DNA from 4 places in the Shewanella glacialimarina genome. Region 2 is predicted to be linked to each of the others. Evidence: predicted binding sites of a transcription regulator. Region 2 holds the regulator's gene; each other region holds the start of a gene.

Region 1 (4,203 bases), 910 kb from region 2:
ATTGATGGTAGTGCTGGCGGAAACGTAGACGTGGCATGGGACGGTTTAGATAAAAATGGTAAACCGGTGGTTGAAGGTGCTTACGTCATCAAAGCTAGCGGTAAAGTCGATGGACAATCTCAAGATTTACCTGTTTCTACTTATGCGCATGTGACGAGTGTTTCATTAGGTACAGCAGCAACTGGGGCGATTCTTAATCTTCGTGGTATTGGTGGCATTAAATTGACCGATGTACTTGCGGTGTCCGAATCATAAATTTAATAAAGCTTGTGACAATAAATTGTCATTAAAGAAAACCTGATTACTCGAGGTGAAATATGTCTTTTAACATCGCATTAAGTGGTATAGCAGCCGCTCAGAAAGATCTAAATACCACAGCCAATAATATTGCAAACGTAAATACAATAGGCTTTAAGGAGTCTCGTGCTGAGTTTGCGGATGTGTATGCTAACTCTATTTTTTCTAACAGTAAAACGGCAGTTGGTGGTGGTGTTGCTACCACTCAGGTCGCGCAGCAATTCCATCAAGGGAGTTTGCAGCTTACCAGCAACTCTTTGGATATGGCGATAAGTGGTGGTGGTTTTTTTGTGACCTCATCTGAACTTGGTGCACGCGATCAATCATTTACTCGTGCAGGTGCTTTTAAAGTTGATTCAAATAATTATATGGTTGATTCGGCTGGTAACTTCTTACAGGGTTTTCCTGTAGATAAAGAGGGAAATTCAACATCAGTAAGCTTAACCACAACTCAGGCTATTAAAGTACCAGATACAGCTGGAAGCCCTGTAATGTCAAGTAAAGTGGGCCTGCAAATGAACCTAAATGTCGGCGAGTCAGCTTTAGACCCCGCAGCATTTGATCCAAGCAATGCTGACACCTTCAATAACTCTACTTCTGTGACCATCTATGACTCACTGGGTGAATCGCATATTTTGACCACCTATTTTATTAAACCAGAAGATGGTGCCTACACTGGTGAAAGTAACTGGGTTGCTTATTATGCTGTAGATGGTAAACAGGTTAATTTAGATGGTGCAGCAGGCCAATACAGCGTTGATACTACAGGTGATGGTATTGTTGATGGTGCACCTCGTAATGCACAAACAGCGGGGGGCTGGACTGGTTCTGTTATAAAGTTTAATGACGCTGGAACTTATACTGGGACTAGTCCTGTAGTATTAAAAACTCAGGCACTTGGTGTTACTGGTGCAAATGTGTTGGGTCCAGGAGCTGACGGCTCACAGACTATTACTATCGATTTTAACAATCCGACCCAATACGCTTCACCATTTGAGGTGACTGAGTTAACTCAAGATGGCACCACAGTGGGCCGATTAACTAACGTAGGTATAGGTGCTGATGGTTTAGTCACAGCCAGTTACAGTAATGGGTCTACCGTGCCATTATCTCGAGTCGCTTTAGTTCGTTTTGCAAATGAACAGGGATTAACTCAGGTAGGCAATACGGCCTGGAAGGCAAGTTTAGATTCTGGACCTGCGTTAGCGGGCGAAGCAAATAGTGGTACTTTCGGCAGTATTCGTTCTTCATCACTTGAGCAATCGAATGTCGATTTAACCACAGAGTTAGTTGATTTGATTTCAGCTCAGCGTAACTTCCAAGCAAACTCACGTACTCTTGAAGTTAACAATACTTTGAATCAAACGATATTGCAGATCAGATAGTCCTTACTCTGATAGTACCTATTATATTGGTACTAATAAGGTGTTGCCCATAGCGGCAACACTTTGCCTTTTATTTTCTTTATATTCTTTCACTTTCTCTTATCGGTGTTTTTTTGACACTTTATCCGCAATATTCTGTTTCAAATCGTACCACCACCTAATCAAATCAGTTACTTATATTACCTTCGATTGTTGGCATGCCCTTTGCTTTGTCTAGTTAGAATCTTTATTTAAAGCATTATTGACGGAGCGGCAAATGGACAAATTTTTGTATGTTGCAATGAGCGGTGCAAAGCAAGGCATGAATGCCTTGGCCGTTCGTGCGAACAATTTAGCCAATGCCAATACCGATGGCTTCAAATCGGATATGACCCAAGCAAGGTCAATGCAGGCGTTTGGCGAAGGTTTGCCAACGCGGGTATTTTCAATGATTGAAAGCCCCGGGTCTAATTTTTCTCCAGGCCCTATTAGGGAGACGGGTAATGACTTAGACATTGCCATTAAAGGTGATGGCTGGATAGCAGTGCAAGCGGCTGATGGGTCAGAAGCTTATACCCGTGCAGGACATTTGAAGTTCGACAGCACTGGCCTGCTGGTTAATAGTCGTAATACGCCAATTATGGGCGATGCCGGTCCAATTGTTTTGCCACTGCCAATCGATAAAGTCCATATTTCACCTGACGGCATCATTTCAATTCGCCCTCAGGGAGCGACAGCTGAAGTGATTGAGGAAGTAGCCAGAATTAAATTTGTTAATCCGGGCAATGATCAAATGATGCGCGGTGAAGATGGCTTATTTCGCTTAATATCTGGTTTGCCAGCACCTAAAGATCCCATGGTACAAGTTGAAAGTGGTGCTGTTGAAGGCAGTAATGTTAACCCTGTACATGAAATGGTGGCGATGATAGATATTCAGCGTCAGTACGAAATGCAAGTGAAGATGATGAAAAATGCAGAAGAAGCAGACCGCTCATCTTCATCGTTACTAAGAATTGGTTAGGAGTATTTATTATGCATCCAGCTCTGTGGATTAGTAAAACGGGTTTAGACGCCCAACAAACGGATATTGCGGTTATTTCAAATAATGTCGCGAATGCTAGCACCATAGGTTACAAAAAAGGCCGCGCGGTATTTGAAGATTTGCTCTATCAAACAATTAACCAAGCCGGAGGGATCAGTGCAGATAATACCAAGTTACCTAATGGTTTAAACTTAGGTGCGGGTACCAAAGTTGTTGCTACGCAAAAAGTGTTTACACAGGGCAACATGCTTACAACCGACAATTCATTAGATTTAATGATTGAAGGTCCAGGTTTCTTTGAAGTCCAAATGCCTGATGGTACTGCAGCCTATACCCGTAATGGTCAGTTTAGCTTAGATGATACGGGGCAAATTGTTACACCTGGTTCAGGCTACGTATTACAACCGCCAATTACTATTCCTGAAGATGCCATGAGTATTACTGTCTCTGCGGAAGGGGAAGTGTCAGTTAAATTGGCTGGTGCTACAGATAACCAGACAATCGGTCAGCTTACGATGACAGACTTTATCAACCCGTCAGGCCTCGATCCACTGGGTCAGAATCTCTATACCGAAACCGGTGCGAGTGGCACTCCTATTCAAGGTACTGCTTCACAAAATGGTTTAGGGGCAATTCGTCAAGGTGCGTTAGAAACATCGAATGTTAATGTGACAGAAGAATTGGTTAATTTAATCCAAAGTCAGCGGATCTATGAAATGAACTCGAAGGTTATTTCAGCGGTAGATCAAATGCTGTCTTATGTTAATCAGAATCTTTAGGGGGCAGTGATGAGTAAACTTCTTGTTATAGCTACAACAGCCATGCTGTTAGTCGGTTGCAGTTCTACTCAGAAAAAGCCGATCCCAGATGATCCTTTTTACGCGCCTGTTTATCCAGAAGAGCCTTCGACTCAAGTGGTGGCGACGGGATCTATATTTTTAGATTCACAAGCTTCAAGTTTGTACTCGGATCTTCGTGCCCACAAAGTAGGTGACATCATTACCGTTGTATTGAAAGAGTCTACTCAGGCGACTAAAAGTGCCAACAATGAAATGAAAAAAAATACCGGATTAAGTGTCGATCCACTTTACGCCGGTGGCGGTAATATCTCTATTAAAGGGGTACCGTTAGATTTACGCTATTCAGACAGCATGAATACCAAACGTGAAGCTGATGCTGATCAATCGAACAGTTTAGATGGCAGTATTTCTGCCAATGTAATGCAGGTACTGAGTAATGGTAACCTGGTTATTCGAGGCGAGAAATGGATCTCCATTAACAATGGCGATGAATTTATTCGCGTAACAGGTATTGTGCGTAGTCAAGATATCACACCAGATAACACAGTCGAATCAACGCGAGTAGCTAATGCTCGTATCCAATATAGCGGAACTGGCACGTTTGCCGACACCCAAAAAGTGGGCTGGTTAAGCTCGTTTTTTATGGGTGAGTGGTGGCCTTTTTAAGGGGTAGAATATGAATATTAAACCTATTTTAGCC
Region 2 (4,203 bases):
AGGTAAAAAGCGTACATCAAACATAAAATCGGCTTCGGCGGGCATACCATATTTAAAACCAAATGACTCAAAATTGATCACTAACTCTTTATCAACACTGCCCATTAAAATTTCACGTACTTGATCACTAAGTTGATAAATATTTAACTTAGATGTGTCGATAAAATGGTCTACGTATTCAGAAATAGGCGCCAGTAGCTTACCTTCAAATTGAATCGCATCCTGTAGGGACATATTCTTTTTCGATAATGGATGTAGTCTGCGGGTTTCACTGTAACGTTTTAGTAGGGCTTCATCACTTGCCTGTAAAAAAAAGCTTATGACTTCAGTATCCTTAGATAACCACGCAAGCTGCTGCTGTAATACTTTACCTTGCTCTTCTATATTTCTAACATCAACACTTATGGCCACCAGTTCATTGGTGTTTCTAAGCTGCTCTAATAGTCGTCCAATTAAGGGCAGTGGTAAGTTATCAACGCAATAGTAACCCAGGTCTTCTAGTACCCTAAGTGCGACAGATTTACCTGAGCCCGAACGACCGGATACAATGACTAATTTCATGCTGTGATAACCTGATAGAGTTCAGTTGAGTTACTTGCTTTTCGTAACTGCTTAAGAATCTGTTTATCCGATAACTTTTCAGCCATTGAGGATAGGGTACTGAGATGTTGCTGGCACTGGTCTGCTGGCACCAGTAATGCAAATAAGAGATCCACTGGTTGTTTGTCGATAGCATCAAATGAAATCGCTTCTTCGCACTTTATAAAAACCGCGATAGGGCGAACGATGGACGTTAAACGACCATGCGGGATTGCAATGCCAGAGCCTATTCCTGTGCTACCCATTTTTTCTCTAGCCACTAGGCTTTCAAAAATCTCTTGTGAAGATAGGGATGGGTACTGGGCTGCAGCTAAATCGCTGATAAGCTCCAGTACCTTTTTCTTACTGCCCGGTGTGGCACAGGAGGTGCATTCCGGCTGCAGGATGGTACTAAGTTCCATCATTAATGCTTAGTTAATTTCTCTTTGTGTTTAATGACCTGACGATCGAGTTTATCAATCAGGGCGTCTATAGCGTGATACATGTCGGCATGTTCAGATGTCGCAAATACTTCAGCTCCATTTAAGCTGACTTTTGCTTCAGCTATCTGTTGTTGCTTTTCGACATTTAATACTACGTGGACATTATTGATCTGATCGAAATGTCGTTCAAGTTTTGTAAACTTACTTGTGACATATTCTCTTAGTGATTCAGTAATTTCAATATGATGACCCGTCAAGGTGATTTGCATATTTTTCCTCCAATTGCCTAGGTAGATTATAAACTCTTACGTTGGTTTGAGGGAGGGATCATCATCGCTTCGCGGTATTTCGCGATGGTGCGACGTGCAACATTGATCCCTTGTTCTGCCAGAAGGTCTGCCATTTTACTGTCGCTTAATGGCTTTCTCTGGTTTTCAGCTGCCACCAGCTTTTTAATAAAGGCTCTAATTGCTGTAGATGAACACTCTCCGCCATCATCAGTACTTACATGGCTAGAGAAAAAATACTTAAGTTCGAATAGTCCGCGCGGTGTATGCATATACTTTTGCGTGGTGACACGCGAAATAGTAGATTCATGCATTTCGACAGCTTCAGCTATGTCATTCAACACCATAGGCTTCATTGCTTCTGCACCATACTCAAAAAAACCTTGCTGAAATTGCACAATACAATTGGATACTTTAAGCAGGGTGTCGCTACGGCTTTCTAAGCTTTTTATAAACCATTTGGCTTCTTGTAAGTGACCTCGAATAAATTGAGTATCTGTTGAACTCTTACTACTTTTTGCCATGGCGGCATATTGTTGATTAATCCCTATTTTAGGCATGTTATCAGGGTTCAATTCAACTACCCAACGGCCATTCTTTTTCGTCACTGACACGTCTGGGATAACATATTCATCATCCGGTGGGGTGATCATCGTGCCAGGACGTGGATTTAAAGATTGAATTAATTCAATGGCTTCGCGCAGCTCATCTTCTTTTAGCTTAGTTTTACGCATTAAGGTGCGAAAATCACGTCCTGCTATCAAATCTAAATAATCTTTGATTAATATTCTGGCATTATCAATATGTGGCGTATCTGGTGCAAACTGAACAAGTTGAATCAACAAGCATTCACTTAAACTACGCGAAGCAACCCCGAGAGGATCGAAATGTTGTATGCGTTTTAGTACCGCTTCTACTTCGTCTAATTCGACAGAATCATCGCCCATAGCTTCTAAAATATCTTCAGTACTTTGGGTGAGATAACCTGTGTCATCAATGGCATCAATAATGGCTGTGGCAATAGCTAGGTCTGTTTCAGAAAAAGGGGTTAGATTTTTTTGCCATTCTAAATGCTCGTATAATCCTTCGGATGTTTCACCTTGGAAGGGCATGTCATCATTTGGCATGCTGCCTGAACCCGAACCAGGACTTGCCATTGGTGAGGCGCTGTACACTTCATCCCAGGTAGTATCCATTGGCAAGTCTTCAGACATTTGCTCTTTAGTCATTGACTCTGCGGTGTCGACATTTGAAGTGTCTTTTTCGACTACAGGTGCACTGATTTCATTGAAGTCAGTTTCTGATAGGTCTTTTGAGTTGTCATTTTTGTTGCTAAGTGCTGAAAATTCATCTTCCATTTCAAGCAAAGGATTGGAATCTAATACTTGTTGAATTTCTTGCTGTAACTCCAAAGATGATAACTGCAGCAAACGTATAGCTTGTTGCAGCTGTGGGGTCATAGTGAGGTGCTGACCCATTTTAAGTTGGAGTGAAGCTTTCATTACTGCTGATCCCTAGAAGAATTCGGCTTTCTACACTGATTAAAGTGAGTGATAGTCGCAATTTTTTAACAAATGGTTTTACTTTACCTACAAACGATCTATTAGCTTAGTTGCCAGAAACACTATGCCAAGCAAGTGCTTCAGATCCTATTTAGATTAACTATAGCTTGAATTGTTCGCCTAAGTATACTGCTCGAACTTGCTGATTGTTGAGTACTTCAGTTGGAGTGCCTTCGGCAATCAAATTTCCCTGACTAACGATATATGCCCGCTCACACACATCAAGTGTTTCACGGACGTTATGATCAGTAATTAATACGCCTAGGCCACGGTGTTTGAGTTGAAGAATGATTTTCTTAATATCAATCACTGAAATAGGGTCAACACCCGCAAAGGGCTCATCTAACAATATAAATTTAGGATTGGCTGCTAAAGCGCGTGCAATTTCTACCCGTCGTCTTTCGCCTCCAGATAGTGACATGCCTAGGCTATCGCGAATATGGGTAATATGGAATTCTTCTAAAAGATGTTCAAGTTCCTGAATTCGCTCATCCGAAGTCATCGATTTTCGGGTTTGCAACACGGCCATAATATTATCGTGCACACTGAGCTTTCTAAAAATACTGGCTTCTTGCGGTAAATAGCCAATACCTTTTCGCGCACGTAAATGCATTGGGTCAGCAGTTAAGTCATCGTCATCAATTAAAATGCGGCCATGATCACTTTTGACTAAGCCAACAACCATATAAAACGTGGTCGTCTTACCTGCGCCATTGGGACCAAGTAGTCCGACAATCTGGCCTGTTTTTACAGTTAGACTGACACTTTTAACCACTTGACGACTTTTATAGCTTTTAGCTAAATTCTCAGCTGTTAAGGTAATTTGGGTCATTGGTTACCTTGCTTTTTTAACGGAATTTCAGGTAATTTTTGTACTGGTGAATTATCATTTTGGAAGTTTTCCGGTTGAATAATGGTAATAACACGATCTTCACCTTTACCGGTACTTTCAGCGATAAGTTCCTGAGCATTAATATTGTAACGGATCACATTACCTGTCACTTTACTGCCAGCTTGATCTAGCTTAGCGTTACCGGTTAATAACAGTCCAGTTGTTGCTAAGTCATAACGAATTTCATTGGCACTGGCTGTACCTATGCGACCATCATCAAGTTCTTGTGAAAACGTAGCAGGGTTACCGGTCGCAATGAGCGTTTTAGTCTGGCCGTTTTCAGCTGAAAATGCCCGCAGTTCATCGGCTTCGATATTGATCGAGCCTTGGGTAATCTTTACTGGTCCGTTAAAAATAATTTGATTATTTTTAACATCAGCTCGTTGACTTACAGCAGCAATTTTAAGCTCTTGCTTCAAATCGCCTTCTTTGGCTACGGC
Region 3 (4,203 bases), 1.1 Mb from region 2:
GGTGGTGGCCTGTGTGTAAGCGCGTCAAGACAGCTGTTAAATGCTAATAGTCAGCGCGTCATTGTAGTGGTGGATATTAATCTTACCCACTTAATAGAGTTCATGATGGGCGACAGTGCAAGACGAAAAATGACGCCGATATTTAAAACAGTATATTGCTTTATTGTGCTGGGATTATTTGTATTAGTTAGCGTATTAATGTGGACTGTCGTTGCTGATATTTATCGATTATTAGTTGAACCCGCACAAAATGATCCCTTACTACCTTTTGGTATTATTATTTTTCTAACCCTTGCGCTGGCGATTTTTGATTTGGGTAAAACGATTTTGGAAGAAGAAGTACTAATGCATAAAGATATATTTCGTCATAGTTCAACACGGCGGACCATAACGCGTTTTATTTCCACCATCTTAATCGCAATTTCGATAGAAGCTTTGCTAACCATGTTCAAAGCTTCTTTAGGGGAGAAACAATATATTGAGCCGGCCATCATGATGATGTTAGCTGTGGTTGGCTTGTTAGTTGGGCTAGGTATTTATGTTTATTTAGGGGCAAAGGCAGAGCAATTGTTGACTCAAAACCAGCAACAAAAATTTAATCGCTTATCCTAAAATTTTAGTTTATTTACCGCTATTAAAAAACAAACCATCGTGTTAACTGCTTAGTAATAGCAGTTGTAACGATGGTTTTTTATTGGTGTGATGACCATATGACTAAAAGAAGTCGTCATCACCAATGGCTTTTCTAAGTTGTGCTTGCTCAAGAAAATCTTCTAAACGCCTTTTGACTTGACGTTTATGTTGCAAATTTTCGGCTCCCTTAGCACTTCTTGGTGAAGTCATCGCTTCAATTTCTGTATCGTCAGGCACTCTTTCAGTGATATTAGCCATAATAAAACCCTCATAACCAATGGTAAACAACAGTACTAAACCAATGAGCTCTTTCTAACCAAAAAATTATCCTTAGAAAAGCAAAATATATTGTTCAAGCTGAACAGTTTTTTTTACCTTCACTATTTGAGCTTAGCAGTTATTTTCCGGCAAGCTAATTGAGCGATATAAAAGAGGGAAAGTACACGGCTTTTTATTTTAAGATTGACGAACATTGGACTCGTAATTATTTGGGTAAGGTTTAGAAGTAAAAACGCCACCCTAAGGTAGCGTTAACGCAACTTAACATGCCAATGAAAATTGCTTACCTACTAGATTAGCAAACAATTCACATTGTTGTACTGCTATAGATCAAAGCCGTATGAATAACCTAAAACGACTTTTGCATCGTCATCTGCTAAATCTGTGTTAGAAACCATGAAAGATACTGTGCCAACACCTGTGTCAGCGCTCAGTGATACGTTGTAATCAGAATAGGTTTCGCTAAATAGGTCTTTAACGACATCACCCTGTGAATAGCCATAATGAACGCCTAAGCTGACTTTCTCTGTTAAAGGGAAGCTGGCATTAGCTTGTAAGTAACTCCAATCAGTTTCGCTGTCAGCGCCAGAAACCCCAGAATCAGCATTGACCACTTTTGAATAACCTAATTCTAGCCATTTCCAACCCAATACAAATGAAACTTCACCAAAATCATAGCTGCTGTCAGCATCAGGGTAGGCGTAATATAAATAGCTTACGTCGTAAGTGAAATCTTCAGCAAACTCTCCAGCATAGCCTGCATAAAAGTCCGCTTCATAGGTTGCTGCATCACCAAAGTCGACATTTGATGCCCAAGTGCCAGCATAAAAACCAGACTCGTGTGCGTAATCAATGCCACCCTGCACAGCAACCGCATCATCTGTCTGGGTGACTCCGCGCCATAAGTAGTTAGACGTTGCGCCAATATTAGCGGATACTTCGGCAAAAGCTGTGCTGCTGAGTAATAGTGTGCTTGATAACGCAACTGCTTGTAATAGTGATTTTTTCATCATCTTCCCTCAAAGTTTTATTATGCATCTAATACCATGTATGTCAGGACAAAGTGTTAAATGTTGGTTTATCTACTCTGAGTTAAGCGAAGGTTGTGCCAATGTTAAAATACCATATATATCAATGCATTATTAAAATTCGAACACATTGAAAGCCTATTGGTTGCTTTGTAATGGTGCGGCATTGCACTTGGGTTGTGCAGTAAGCTGATCTGGCGATGTTGATTCGAGGATTGCCCGATTTGACAGAAATAGGGCATAAAAAAACCTCCGAAAGGAGGCTTTTAAAAATAACAGTTAACTTATTTTTAGTTAACGCTATCTTTTAACGTTTTACCAGCTTTGAACTTAGGTACAGTTGCAGCGGCAATTTGAATTTCTTTACCAGTTTGCGGGTTGCGACCAGTACGTGCAGCACGTTGTGAGGTTTCAAATGATCCAAAACCAACGATAGAAATTTTTTCGCCATTTTTCATCGCTTCAGTTACCGCTGCTTCAAATGATTTTAATGCACGGCCAGCTTCTGCTTTAGTTAGATCTGCGTTTTCAGCAATTTTTGCAATCAGTTCACTTTTGTTCATATTGATATTCTCTGCTTTCCATAGAAATGTTTTTAAAAACGTGGTTAACATGCCATAAGCGTTGACGCTTTAAAAGTATTTTGTCCGATAAAAGGGTAAAAAGACTGTGAAATACCCACTATGCTACTCTTCAAGCAGTTGATATAAGATCCGTTTGACTAAATTAGGTTCAAAAGGCTTATCACAAAGGGCATTAACCCCAGCGCTGGATACGTTACTTAAATGGGTGTCATTAGCCTCAGACGATACCATTAAAATAGGAATGTGTGACTGTTGGCTTTCATTACGAATATATTGCGTTAGCGCTAATCCATCAACACTGGGCATGTTGTAATCGGTAATCACTAAATCATACATATTATGCTGCATTAGATTAATAGCCTGCTGACCATCTTCTGCTTCAGTAATAATTTTAATCCCTAAATTACCAATGGTACGTTTAATCACATTACGCGCTAAACGACTATCATCAACGACCAACACTCTCAGATTATGCACATCAAAATGGCTCAAATCTAATTCGTCATTACTGATTAAATCTATGGTTGAGTTTAATGCGCGAGCCAAATGGTCTGAATTGAAAGGCTTAGGTAAAATGGCAACCACACCTGACTGTCTAAAAATTTCAAGTTGCTCGCGGCGGCATTCACTCGATACCAACATAAACTGAATGTCTTGGTATTCTGGTTTTTGCTTGATATACGCGAGTAAATCCGTTGCTTCGCCGTCAGGAAAGTGTAACGCGCTAGTAATTAAGTCAGGCTTATGACGAGCTATAATCGCTTTGGCATCTTCAAGAGTTGTAGCGGTTTGAATGCTAACAACGCCTTCTTGCTGTAATCGAGACATAATTATTTTTCGTTGAGTCTCAGAAGGCTCAAGCAATAAAATAGATAATTCGCTAGGGGATAAACTGTGCATTTATTGAACTCTTATTATTTTGTACCACTAGATAGACTATAGCATAGACATATAAGTAGATTACTATCAAATACGTCCTCGAAAATCAGTTTCAAGTGGTCTTTAAATGCCAATATTATTTAAATACTGACGCGCTTTATGGTTTAGTGCTGCCCACCACTGCAGAGTGACCAGACTTATAGCAGCGCTTGCCACTATCCAAATAGGAATGATTTGGCCATTAAATTCAATTTTCACATCCTCGGGAGTGATTTGATACGCGATTAACGCAGTAGCCCCCATTGCAATTAACACTAATGTTTGCAGCCCTAGATGAAAAAAGAGCACTATTTTAGCCCATTTTGCGCGGATCAATAGACCCACTAATACGGGTAAAACACCAAGGGTTAATATGTCAAAAGTCGCATATTGAGTTGCACGCCAAAGGGCGATAATAGTAAATAAACTGTATAAAGCAGTAAGTAATATAATGCCCAAGGGGCGCTTAACCTGTGTCATTTTGTTCACTTGGTTTGATGTATTTAGGATAGAATATCGCAATTTAATGGATATTGGGAAAGTTCAATGACTGAAACACAATTTTGGCAACTGGTCACCCGCACCCATGCAGACCAGTCTTCTGAACAAATCGTACAGCAATTACAGCAGTCACTAGATTCTTTAGATGATGAGTCATTAAAAGCATTCGATAAAATGTTTGGCCAACAATTACGTAGAAGCTATCAGTGGGCTATTTGGGGCGCAGCTTATATTGTGACGGGCTGTGATTCTGATTATGC
Region 4 (4,203 bases), 460 kb from region 2:
ACTATTAGATATTACTTGGATTGAGCCTACTGAGTCATCACAAGAGCAGTTACTGAGTCTGGTCGATTTATTATTTACTGGGATTACGCGTTTGTGGAACCAAACTAATAACAAGCTTGAGTCTGATGCAATACATCATGCCCAAGCTAAAAAAATATACCTAACAGCTCAACAAAAAACACATTATGTGATTGATGGAGAGCTTTTTGAATCTAACGATGTGACGGTAGAGGTTGTGCCAAAATCGTTGAAGGTTTTTGTGCCAGAAAAAAGCCCGATTTTGAGGCGTTAATCGGCATTGCTGTTATCTTCATATTTACTGAGTTTGTTATATAAGGTTTTAACGCTTATGCCCAGTTGTTCGGCGGTGTCATTTTTATTACCGTCAGCCTGTTCTAGCGCTTGATAAATGGCTATTTTTTCAATTTCATCTAAACGCATACCAGTAGGTACTTTAACCTCCTCAAACATGTTTTCTGTTTGAGATCCTGTTTCGAAGCTGTTGAAATGACTTCTATCAATCGTGTCGTCAGCGAGAATATAAGCTCTTTCAATGGCATGTTTTAACTCACGCACATTACCCGGCCAGCGCTGTTGTTGAATAAAGCTGACAGCTTCTGGCGTAAAGGTTTTATTGAGTTTTTCTGCGACATTTCTATAGGCTAAAAAATGTTTTGCCAACCCGCTAATATCATCACCTCTATCACGTAGCGGTGGAACGCGAATAGGGAAATGAGCGAGTCTGAAGTATAAATCCTCACGAAAAAGACCATGTTCAATAGCGCTAGCAGGATCGCGATTGGTTGCGGCGACAATACGTACATTGGCCTTTTTTACACTGGCACTGCCAATGGGGCGATATTCACTATTTTCTAACACTCTTAATAATTTCACTTGATGATCAATGGGCATTTCAGTAATTTCATCTAGAAATAACGTCCCGCCTTCAGCTTGATCAAATACCCCACGATGATCACGGTGTGCACCGGTAAAAGCCCCTTTAGTGTGACCAAATAGCTCACTGTCGACTAGTTCTGGACTGAGCGCACCACAGTTAATTGCAATAAAAGCCTCGTTTGATCTGTTACTTGCAAGATGAATGGTGTTAGCTACTAATTCTTTACCTGCACCACTCTCGCCAACAATTAATACATTGCTTTCTGTCACCGCGACTTTGCGAACAGTGCGATACAGTTTATGCATTGCACGGGATGATCCAACCAATAATCCATATTGATCGAGTTCACTCGACAATACATGCTGACGCTTAGTCGACTCTAATAATAAGTCTTGAGCAAAATCTTCCAGAGTGTCATCAATCAGTTCCATATTGTATGGCTGTCTAAAGTGATAGCCTGCGCCCTTTGACATTAATGTATCAAGGTTAGGGTTGGGTTTTCCTTCACTTAAAAAGATAAATTCAATATCAGACATTAAGGCGTTATCTGTAAGGCTGGCATAATCAGCTTGGCCTAATTGAGATACTTCAATAATTGCCACATCTGCGTTACTCGCCTCAAGTTGTGTTAGCCAGGGGAGCTCAGTAATACTCGCTATTTTATTAAAATGGCCACAACTAGGTACTTTTAAGAGCTGTGTTGCCGTTTGAGGGTGAAGCAAGTGGTAAAACAAGGTAGGACTGGCCATGTCAGTGTTACTCCTTTTTGTGCTCATTTAACTAATGGCAAATTTGTAAATTTGACAATAACAATCGGTAATTATTTCTTAACATGTGGTTTACACTGGAGAGTTTGACTTATTAATAATTTATTAATCAGTGCCTTAAGTGTTTTTGTGGTGTTGTGTACGAATTATGTATGCGTTGATCATAAGGTAAACAATATTGGTTTATCCATTATGACTATAAATATTACAGGATAGCTATTAGTTATTTGATGATAGGAGAAATGACATTGCAATATTCACATATCAAACGTTTATCAAGCAAGCAAATCGACTTAGGCGTAATTAGCGATGCAATTGATTTATGTCAAGCAGGACAGCTGTTTTACACAAAAGCAATTGCGGATGCTGATGACTATAACATCAAGCGTATTTTTATGGATATGGCAGAAACAAGAAGGTGCATATTACAGTATTTAGTGCCCTTGTTACAGCAAGTGAAGCAAGACGAAATAGTCCCTTATGATGCCCAACCAATTAGTTTGTTTTCTTTTAGCGATGAGTATGACTGCGCAAGTGAAGCGATAAAGCAAGACGAGCTATGGACAGCGTTAGGATTACTATTAGATATAGAGCAGCAGGTCCTTCATCAACTCAAGTGGGCAGCTCGTCAGGCGACAAATAAAGAGGTTGCTCAACAATTAGCCGAAGGCTGTGCATGGCTTCAAATAGGATGCGACAGTATGGAAAGCCTTTATGTGAGTCACAAAGGTAAAGCGAATTGAGTGATTAAATCGCCATTTGAATATTAGTTATCGCTCAAGTGAAAAAGTTACCTGTTGTCGGTAAAAATGTCCAAAAATGATTAGACTTACACACATGTTAAATAATAAAAATCATTTAAAACATGACCTTAATTTGTTGGCATGATTTGCGCATTACTAATATCAAGATAAACAATGGAGGATATCTTTATGAATAAGACAACATTATCTTTGGTAGTAAGTACGATGCTTGGTGCAATGGCTTTTTCTGCAAATGCAGCACAAGATTGGCAGGATGACGCTAAAGACGCATGGATTGACGGTAAAGTTGAAACCACATTATTGCTCAACACCAATCTTAACTCGTTTGATATCAATACCGATGTACACGCCGGTAAGGTTACTTTAACGGGTAAAGTTGATGGTAGTATTGATAAGTCATTAGCGAGTGAGCTGGTTAAAAGCTTGGACGGCGTTGAAAGCATTGATAATCAATTGACTGTTATGAAGCAACAAGACGATAGTAACGACAGTGATTTAGGTGACGAGCTAACCGATGCTAAGATAGCAATGATTGTCAAAACACGTTTGATGTTCTCTGACGATGTGACGGGTTCCGACATTAATGTCGATGTTAAGTCTGGTGTTGTGACGTTAGAAGGGACGGTAACAAATGATGCAGAACGTGACTTAGCCATAGCGATAGCCAAAAATGCTGATGATGTAGATAAAGTGGTCGACGAACTCCGTATCGCTGATTCATAAATCTAAGTCGGTGATTTTGTCTGCATTAAATAGACTCAATTGAGAAAGCCAGCCAGCGTGCTGGCTTTTCTGTATATCAGCTAATCAAGCTTATGGAGGTTATTTGGCAAAATCGCTTAGTTAACTTATTCTAAGGTAAATCTACAATTTTCAGTATGTTGATTAAATTTATCTAAAAAATCGGGATATTGTGTCAAAAAGGTTTTACCAAAATAAACTCCTAGTGACCTATCTAGATTGGGCACCACAGAAAAATCACTTAGTGGGATGTTTACCCGTTTGGCTGCAGCTTCAAAAAATAAGTTGTTTTCTAAGATCGCACCTATGCGATTTTTTTCAAGCAAGGATATCAACTCATCTAAAGTACTTGTTTGATGGATAACGTTATAATTGTGTTTTTGTAGCCAGAATGTAGCGTTGGAATGCCTGCGAGCACCAAATTGTGCGTTTGATTTAATAGCGTCTTGATTTAAGGGGATAGCGGTGTTTTTGAGTAAGTAAAAGCTCCATTGCTGTGCTATAAAAGTATTTGATAATACCGCAAAATCGTCTCTTTCATTGTTGTGTGAGGCTGAAAAAAAACCATCGTAATTACCTTGTTTCACTTCTAACTGCGCACGACCCCACGGGAGAAATATTACCTTATAAGGTTGTTGAAGTTTATCCATTACACAGGCTAATGCTTTTATCGCATAACCCTCATTTTTCTGGCCAACTTGCATTTGGTAGGGCGCCCACTCTTGGGTGGTAATAGTGATGACTCTATCAACCTCAGTGGCTGCGGCTATTTGGCTGGTAAGTAAAAGTAATAATCCACTTAATACCATGCTTAGGTATGTTCTGAACCGATTTTTAGTAGCATTAAGGCACTCATTTATTAGCCGATTCATTAATTGCCGCCCTTTAGTACCACTATTCTTTGCACTTAAGATTAACTTAGACTCGTTGTAAGTCAAAAATATATATCAGTGGCCGTTTGTTAATTGGTGGGTGAAGCTTGGCTGCGATAACCTTTCAAGTTGATTTTCGTAAACTAATTAGTTAGATGAGT

What was found. The regulator sigma-54, encoded in region 2, starts transcription at its own class of promoters, with help from an activator protein. The targets are predictions, from matches to a motif close to GTTGGCACGNNNNTNGNNT.
Region 1: the regulator sigma-54 is predicted to act here: its motif matches at 1,874-1,892, upstream of flgF (flagellar basal-body rod protein FlgF).
Region 3: the regulator sigma-54 is predicted to act here: its motif matches at 2,007-2,025, upstream of FJ709_RS02460 (TorF family putative porin).
Region 4: the regulator sigma-54 is predicted to act here: its motif matches at 2,544-2,562, upstream of FJ709_RS19245 (BON domain-containing protein).

What each region holds. Positions count from the first base shown of each region.
Region 1 covers NZ_CP041216.1:3,008,429-3,012,631, reverse strand. The annotation lists gene flgD (flagellar hook assembly protein FlgD) at 1-255, shown strand, start outside; gene flgE (flagellar hook protein FlgE) at 318-1,682, shown strand; gene flgF (flagellar basal-body rod protein FlgF) at 1,939-2,682, shown strand; gene flgG (flagellar basal-body rod protein FlgG) at 2,694-3,482, shown strand; gene flgH (flagellar basal body L-ring protein FlgH) at 3,492-4,169, shown strand; gene FJ709_RS13090 (flagellar basal body P-ring protein FlgI) at 4,180-4,203, shown strand, end outside.
Region 2 covers NZ_CP041216.1:3,923,125-3,927,327, reverse strand. The annotation lists gene rapZ (RNase adapter RapZ) at 1-561, opposite strand, end outside; gene ptsN (PTS IIA-like nitrogen regulatory protein PtsN) at 558-1,001, opposite strand; gene hpf (ribosome hibernation promoting factor) at 1,004-1,291, opposite strand; gene FJ709_RS17140 (RNA polymerase factor sigma-54) at 1,318-2,811, opposite strand; gene lptB (LPS export ABC transporter ATP-binding protein) at 2,972-3,703, opposite strand; gene lptA (lipopolysaccharide transport periplasmic protein LptA) at 3,700-4,203, opposite strand, start outside.
Region 3 covers NZ_CP041216.1:609,936-614,138, forward strand. The annotation lists gene FJ709_RS02450 (PDC sensor domain-containing protein) at 1-612, shown strand, start outside; gene FJ709_RS02455 (PA3496 family putative envelope integrity protein) at 715-891, opposite strand; gene FJ709_RS02460 (TorF family putative porin) at 1,236-1,922, opposite strand; gene FJ709_RS02465 (HU family DNA-binding protein) at 2,231-2,503, opposite strand; gene FJ709_RS02470 (response regulator) at 2,627-3,424, opposite strand; gene FJ709_RS02475 (hypothetical protein) at 3,527-3,922, opposite strand; gene FJ709_RS02480 (DUF4240 domain-containing protein) at 3,989-4,203, shown strand, end outside.
Region 4 covers NZ_CP041216.1:4,385,401-4,389,603, reverse strand. The annotation lists gene FJ709_RS19260 (diacylglycerol kinase family protein) at 1-292, shown strand, start outside; gene FJ709_RS19255 (sigma-54 interaction domain-containing protein) at 289-1,647, opposite strand; gene FJ709_RS19250 (ferritin family protein) at 1,908-2,408, shown strand; gene FJ709_RS19245 (BON domain-containing protein) at 2,598-3,152, shown strand; gene FJ709_RS19240 (substrate-binding periplasmic protein) at 3,278-4,042, opposite strand.